DNA from 2 places in the Paenibacillus sp. FSL F4-0087 genome. Region 2 is predicted to be linked to the other one. Evidence: a T-box and tRNA genes for the amino acid it is inferred to sense, from the RefSeq annotation. Region 2 holds a T-box; the other holds one or more tRNA genes.

Region 1 (3,704 bases), 1.8 Mb from region 2:
CTTATGTGGAGGCACCGTTGGGATACCACCCTGATCGTATCTAGGTTCTAACCTGGTACCGTAATCCGGTGCGGGGACAGTGTCAGGTGGGCAGTTTGACTGGGGCGGTCGCCTCCTAAAGAGTAACGGAGGCGCCCAAAGGTTCCCTCAGAATGGTTGGAAATCATTCGAAGAGTGCAAAGGCATAAGGGAGCTTGACTGCGAGACCTACAAGTCGAGCAGGGACGAAAGTCGGGCTTAGTGATCCGGTGGTACCGCATGGAAGGGCCATCGCTCAACGGATAAAAGCTACCCTGGGGATAACAGGCTTATCTCCCCCAAGAGTCCACATCGACGGGGAGGTTTGGCACCTCGATGTCGGCTCATCGCATCCTGGGGCTGAAGTAGGTCCCAAGGGTTGGGCTGTTCGCCCATTAAAGCGGTACGCGAGCTGGGTTCAGAACGTCGTGAGACAGTTCGGTCCCTATCTGTCGTGGGCGTAGGAAATTTGAGAGGAGCTGTCCTTAGTACGAGAGGACCGGGATGGACGTACCGCTGGTGTACCAGTTGTTCCGCCAGGAGCACCGCTGGGTAGCTATGTACGGAAGGGATAAGCGCTGAAAGCATCTAAGCGTGAAGCCCCCCTCAAGATGAGATTTCCCAGTATGTAAGACCCCTTGAAGACGACGAGGTAGATAGGCTGGGGGTGGAAGTGCAGCAATGCATGGAGCTGACCAGTACTAATCGGTCGAGGGCTTATCCAATATGCAAGTTGTAAGTCGCACATTTCGTTTCGGATCTAGTTTTCAGAGAATGATCTCTGAAGCATTATTCCCTGATAGCTCAGTTGGTAGAGCACTCGACTGTTAATCGAGTTGTCACAGGTTCGAGCCCTGTTCGGGGAGCCATATGGAGAGGTGTCCGAGTTGGCCGAAGGAGCACGATTGGAAATCGTGTAGGCGCCACAAGCGTCTCGAGGGTTCGAATCCCTCTCTCTCCGCCATAGCAAGGCCCGTTGGTCAAGGGGTTAAGACACCTCCCTTTCACGGAGGTAACAGGGGTTCGAATCCCCTACGGGTCATATCTAACTTCGAAAAAAAAGAAGTTGATTTACACAGCAGTTTTATGATAAGATCATAAATGTGTTGTTCGGAGGCTTAGCTCAGCTGGGAGAGCATCTGCCTTACAAGCAGAGGGTCGGGGGTTCGATCCCCTCAGCCTCCACCATATAAATTTTAATAACGACGCGGGGTGGAGCAGCCCGGTAGCTCGTCGGGCTCATAACCCGAAGGCCGCAGGTTCAAATCCTGCCCCCGCAATTATACTTTCTATCAAGAAAGTGATCTGGAACCGTGGTGTAGTTGGCCTAACATGCCTGCCTGTCACGCAGGAGATCGCGGGTTCGAATCCCGTCGGTTCCGCCATTTTAATCTTTACATGAGGAAGCTGTTCACTAAATCTGCTATATGGCACCGAACGCCCTAGATAAAGTGTAACGTTTCAGGATTAAACTTTATTATGGCTCGGTAGCTCAGTCGGTAGAGCAGAGGACTGAAAATCCTCGTGTCGGCGGTTCGATTCCGTCCCGAGCCACCATTTATCACAACTTAATACGCCGGTGTAGCTCAACTGGTAGAGCAACTGACTTGTAATCAGTAGGTTGGGGGTTCAAGTCCTCTCGCCGGCACCACTTATGGAGGATTAGCGAAGTGGCCAAACGCATCAGACTGTAAATCTGCTCCCGTACGGGTTCGGTGGTTCGAATCCATCATCCTCCACCAGTTTTTAGGGGCATAGTTTAAAGGTAGAACAACGGTCTCCAAAACCGTTGGTGTGGGTTCAATTCCTGCTGCCCCTGCCAATTAACTTTTAAGAACATATTGTATTATGGCGATCGTGGCGAAGTGGTTAACGCACCGGTTTGTGGATCCGGCATTCGGGGGTTCAATTCCCCTCGATCGCCCCTTTGTTTTTTTTGGGGATTAGCCAAGCGGTAAGGCAACGGACTTTGACTCCGTCATGCATAGGTTCAAATCCTATATCCCCAGCCATTATGCGGACGTGGCTCAGCGGTAGAGCATCGCCTTGCCAAGGCGAGGGTCGCGGGTTCGATTCCCGTCGTCCGCTCCAAAATATGGCGCCATAGCCAAGTGGTAAGGCACAGCTCTGCAAAAGCTTTATCCCCAGTTCGAATCTGGGTGGCGCCTCCAGTATTTTCATAAAAACTTCATATGCCGGCGTGGCGGAATGGCAGACGCGCTCGACTCAAAATCGAGTGGGAAACCGTGGAGGTTCGAGTCCTCTCGCCGGTATTCAAGCAAGTATGGAAAAGCTCATTAGATGCAAAATCTAATGAGCTTTTTTTATTTGTCGGAATGAAAGGTGACGTGCGGCAATTAAGCAAAGAGGGGCTCCTGAATGGAATTTTGTAGGTCATCACAACACCATTACTGCAGGGGAGTCCAACATGATGGGCTTGGGTAAATACGCGACTATCTTGTATCTCTAATTACTCAATTTCATTCCCTGATCTCTGGCACTCGGATTATGGCTTATAGAAGGAGATGGAATTATTTTTGTTTACGTATTGACTCATAACTTTAATCAGTATATTGTGGATATACAAAGTCTCTAATATTACTTCGTTTAATTATGGATATTATAGCTCTTTTAAATTCATATAAAAGATGCTTATCCAAGCAAGCTAGTATCCTTTTGCGTGTAAATTTATATTTTATAAAAGAAACGGAGTGAAGCAACGTGTCTGAGGAAAAACATGTATTAAAACATTCTGAAATTTTATTTGATCGTTCTGTGTGGGAAGAAGCGTGGAAGAATCAGTCGACAGCTTCAAAATACAATATGAAGAGTACGGCGTTTGACGCAACAGGAGCATTTGAACGATGGGCTAGAGAATATCACCAACAGTCGTTTACTGACGATGGAAAGAAGCGATCCGATCGCATCACAGGCTGGATAGAAAATCAGGGTGTGAGTTTTGACGGGTTATCCATATTAGACATTGGAGCAGCGTCAGGCATCTTTACGATTCCTTTTGCAACCAAAGGAGCGACCGTTACAGCTGTAGAGCCCTCTGAACTGTTAGTTTCATTAATGAAGGAGACAATTCCTGCATCCCTTACATCCAGTATTGATATCGTTTCAGAGCGGTTCGAGGACATATCGATTCAGGACAAAGGTTGGGAGAAGAAATATGATTTTACATTTGCATCCATGTGCCCGGCAATGTCGAATTGGGAAACGATTGAACAGGCGATTAGCACTGCCCGAAAGTATGTTTATATTAGTACGATGGCTGGACCGAGAGAACACACACTAATAAATGAGCTTAAAGAGGTACTAGGTGTCTATCCATCATACAACGCCGGAGATATGGGATATATACAACAGCTGCTGTACCTGAAAGATTATTCTTACACCACCTTAATCACTAAAGAAACAAGTTATATGCAGATGCCTGTTGAGGAAGTCGTTGATAAGCTTCAGGAGTGGCTTAGCACGCACGAACTGCCAACGGATGAAGGTTCACTTGCCCTGGCTGAGCAATATATCAGAGACACTTACAAGGATGGTATGGTTACATTCTCACGCGGAGGGAAGTTCGGTAAAATTCTGATTCAATTGGAGCAACAGAACATGAAAGTGGTACTTACCAAGTAACAGTAGACCCATTTCAGCAGGAACAATTTAGATAAAGTTTTAAA
Region 2 (3,704 bases):
GGAATACTCGCGGATCAGGAGCTGCGGAGGCAAAATCCATTGGACCCTGCCATTCCCCATCCTCCACTTCGGCTCCATTCTGTACCGCATAATATCCGGACTGAGGCACCGCGTAGACCAGATGGCGTTCTTCCAGCCACTCGTACGCGCGTATGGCTGTACTTACGCTACATTGATATTGCTCAGCCAGAACACGCACAGCCGGCAGTTTGATGCCTTTATCCTGCCATTGTCCACTGTTCTGCTGGCGCAATTGGTCCTGAATCCATTGCTTAAGTGATTCAGCAATAATTTCGTATTTTCTCATTGGATTCTGCCTCTCCTCCGACTTCAGCATTACTTTAAGTGTACCGGTACAGTATACGTTTTTGTCTATTGTACCACTATTGGTCTGGCAGTATATTGAATAAGGTCAGACAGCGTACGCAGCAACATATGCGCCGTTGAATTAATAAAGAAAAACCGTATTATTGGAGGAAACCCTATGAACAATAGCCAGACTAGAACATATGCATATGTAGCAGCTGTTTTATATGCAGCCATTATTGGTTTATCCTTTTTATTCGTTAAAATGACGGTAAGTGTCGCACATCCAATTGATGTATTGGCACACCGTTTTGCCTTGTCGTTACTTGTAGTCAGCATTCCTGTTATTTTTGGATGGATCAAGATCAAGCTAACCCTTCGTGATCTGTGGCGTATCATTCCGCTCGGGCTGCTCTCTCCTGTTTTGTTTTTTGCCTTTCAGGCATTCGGGTTAGTCTCGTCCAACTCATCGGAAGCAGGGATTATCCAGGCGATGGCCCCCGTTTTCACACTTGTGTTGGCCTCTATCTTTCTAAAAGAACGTACATCCCTTTTGCAAAAACTGTTTCTACTGTTGTCCGTGGCGGGTGTGATCTTTATTTTCTTGATGAAAGGAAGCGGGATGTCGGCAGGCAATTTTAAAGGTATTGCTTTATTGCTGCTCTCCACAGTGTGTTTTGCAGGTTATGGTGTATTGGCAAGACCCTTGGCGCAGAAATATAAACCGATGGAATTGACCTGGGTGACCCTGATGGTTGGATTTATCGTCTTCAACGCAGCTTCCCTGATTCGTCACGCGTCGAGCGGAACCATGGTGGATTATGTGAAGCCACTCGGAGATGCATCTTACCTAGGAGCACTGGCCTATCTGGCCGTCCTCTCCACCATGTTCTCCACGCTGCTGGCGAGTTATGCCCTGACTCATCTGGAAGCTTCCAAAATGAGTGTATTCAGTAATTTGTCCACGCTCATTTCGATTGCTGGCGGAGCCTGGATATTGCATGAACCAGTGTATGGATACCACTTTGTTGGAGCCCTGCTGATCATCGCTGGTGTACTTGGCACCAATATGAGCGGAAGAAAACGTGGGCTGGTCAATCCAGATAAAGCATGATACAATGTGAAAAATTGTAAACGGACGTTATCAACAATGATGAAGAGAAGTACACAGGACAGGATACCTCAGAGAGCCGGCGGATGGTGTGAGCAGGTGTATCGGTCATGTGGAAATGGGCTTCGGAGTTCCGAGTTGAACCCGTTCTGCCACCTGTACTCAGGAGCGCGGATCGTCAGTAGGCAAGGCGGCATGTTCAGCCGTTATCCATGGACAGGATATCGATAAGGCATATGTGAGCTTTCCGCATATATTTATCCGTATCCCTCAAGTGGGCCGCAACCAGCGGCCAATTAAGGTGGCACCGCGAAGCATAAGCTTCGTCCTTCTATTCTGTTCCCGTCTGGGAAACAGGATGAAGGACGAGGCTTTTTTTGATTTAATTTCTTTATTAGTACAACTCAACATTTACACAAGAACGGAGAGGACAGAAATAACCTGAAGAAGCGGAGTGTTCGCCTTTATCCCCAGATTTCACCTTTGTAAAAGTGTATCAAAAAATCAGGGGATAACAGCGATCGGAAGGTTGTTCTGTCATCGAAGTGACAAGTGTAAATAATCTTTAGTTCGACTGAGAAAGATGCAGGCTGAAAGGAGGTGATGGTCGTGGAAGACGGCTGGTGGCGTCAGCAATTATGGATCGCAAAATCACAACATCAAAGGAGAATAAACCATGAACAAGAACAAAGACATTATTTTAACCGGAGACCGGACAACCGGACAGCTTCATCTCGGCCATTACGTGGGCAGCCTGCGCAGTCGGGTGCAATTGCAGGATGAGTACAAAACGTATATTTTACTGGCTGATGTACAGGCGCTCACGACCCACTATGACCAACCGGGGCTGATTGCAGACAGCGTGCATCAAGTGACACTTGATTATCTTGCCGTAGGTATCGATCCCAATAAAGCCACTCTGTTCATCCAGTCGATGATTCCGGAAATTGCCGAGCTAACTGTCATTTTCTCCATGTTTGTCACGGTGAACAGTCTTCGGCATAATCCTACGATAAAAAACGAGGCGCGTGACCGTGGTTATAAGGATCTCTATTACGGATTTCTTGGATATCCCGTCAGCCAAGCTGCGGATATTGCGTTCTGCAAAGCAACCCTTGTTCCAGCGGGAGAAGACCAGATCCCACATATCGAAACAGCGCGGAAACTGGTACGGAGGTTCAATGAATTATATTCCCCAGTTCTGCCTGAACCACGTATTCTGACCGGAGAACGGCTGGGCGGACTGGATGGCGTGGGCAAAATGAGCAAAAGTATGGGCAACGCCATCTCTTTGAATGCTCATCCTGATGATGTGTATGCCAAGCTGTCCAAGGCGAAAACCGACCCTGCACGCATTCATCGTTCTGATCCGGGACATCCGGATATTTGTCCGGTGTTTGCCTATCACCAGCTGTTTCGAAAGGATGAGGCTGCTGAGATTCATGCGAACTGTAGTAATGGCACCATTGGTTGCAAGGATTGCAAAAAGATTGCAGGTACTGCGATTAACGAACTGCTCTCCCCTTTCCGTGAACGGCGAAATTACTATGAACACCGTGGGCATGAAGTGAAAGAAATCCTCGTGGAAGGTACACGTCAGGCACGTCAAGCTGCACGTGAGACAATGCTAGAGGTTCGTGAAGCGATGGGAATACGTTATTTCGACTGACGGTATGAGAAGGCTTGTTCACGTTAACACTGCTGAGAACAGTATATTGGGAAAAGAGGTCCCCTCAGCATGAAACCAACACAGCCTTCTTTTTTGCAAGCCATGATGTTAATGATGTTATCTGTCGGCCTGATCAGCCACGTCCTGATCATCCCTGCCCTTTTGTCTTCAGCCAAAAGGGATGCATGGATATCCGTTCTGTTGTCCGCAGGACCTTATCTTATATTCACTCTAATGCTTGCGTATGTTTCTCGTTTTCTCCAGCACCAAACCCTGCATGAATGGCTGACTTCCCATCTTGGCAAGCCTCTTGGCATGCTGTTTCGGATGGGAAACAGCCTCTTTTTTCTGTCCGTGATCTACTTCACTCTGCATGATACCACCACTTGGGCCAAAACCAATTATCTGACGGAGACGCCAATATTGGTTACAAGCATTGCCCTGATGTCTCTCTGTGCCTATGCGGCCTATAAAGGAGTACGCTCTCTGGCATTTACAGCAGGCTTGATCCTGCCTTTGGTTGTGTTGCTTGGCTTCTATGTCGCTATCGTTAATACACAATACAAGGATTACAGTCGTCTGTTGCCTGTGCTTGAACATGGCTGGCATCCCGTATTT

The links. A T-box is a leader RNA that pairs with one kind of tRNA and senses whether it is charged. The one in region 2 lies ahead of trpS (tryptophan--tRNA ligase), so its partner is inferred to be a tRNA-Trp.
Region 1: it encodes a tRNA-Trp, which carries the amino acid that the T-box ahead of trpS (tryptophan--tRNA ligase) is inferred to sense. The anticodon was not compared.

Annotation. Positions count from the first base shown of each region.
Region 1 covers NZ_JBBODJ010000001.1:3,875,656-3,879,359, forward strand. The annotation lists rRNA gene MHB84_RS17820 (23S ribosomal RNA) at 1-743, shown strand, start outside; tRNA gene MHB84_RS17825 (tRNA-Asn) at 812-887, shown strand; tRNA gene MHB84_RS17830 (tRNA-Ser) at 891-982, shown strand; tRNA gene MHB84_RS17835 (tRNA-Glu) at 989-1,060, shown strand; tRNA gene MHB84_RS17840 (tRNA-Val) at 1,131-1,206, shown strand; tRNA gene MHB84_RS17845 (tRNA-Met) at 1,225-1,298, shown strand; tRNA gene MHB84_RS17850 (tRNA-Asp) at 1,326-1,403, shown strand; tRNA gene MHB84_RS17855 (tRNA-Phe) at 1,500-1,575, shown strand; tRNA gene MHB84_RS17860 (tRNA-Thr) at 1,594-1,669, shown strand; tRNA gene MHB84_RS17865 (tRNA-Tyr) at 1,675-1,760, shown strand; tRNA gene MHB84_RS17870 (tRNA-Trp) at 1,767-1,840, shown strand; tRNA gene MHB84_RS17875 (tRNA-His) at 1,870-1,942, shown strand; tRNA gene MHB84_RS17880 (tRNA-Gln) at 1,956-2,030, shown strand; tRNA gene MHB84_RS17885 (tRNA-Gly) at 2,035-2,109, shown strand; tRNA gene MHB84_RS17890 (tRNA-Cys) at 2,116-2,189, shown strand; tRNA gene MHB84_RS17895 (tRNA-Leu) at 2,213-2,291, shown strand; gene MHB84_RS17900 (methyltransferase domain-containing protein) at 2,740-3,660, shown strand.
Region 2 covers NZ_JBBODJ010000001.1:2,052,014-2,055,717, forward strand. The annotation lists gene MHB84_RS09550 (aminotransferase-like domain-containing protein) at 1-307, opposite strand, end outside; gene MHB84_RS09555 (DMT family transporter) at 485-1,420, shown strand; T-box leader at 1,448-1,751, shown strand; gene trpS (tryptophan--tRNA ligase) at 2,094-3,086, shown strand; gene MHB84_RS09565 (GerAB/ArcD/ProY family transporter) at 3,156-3,704, shown strand, end outside.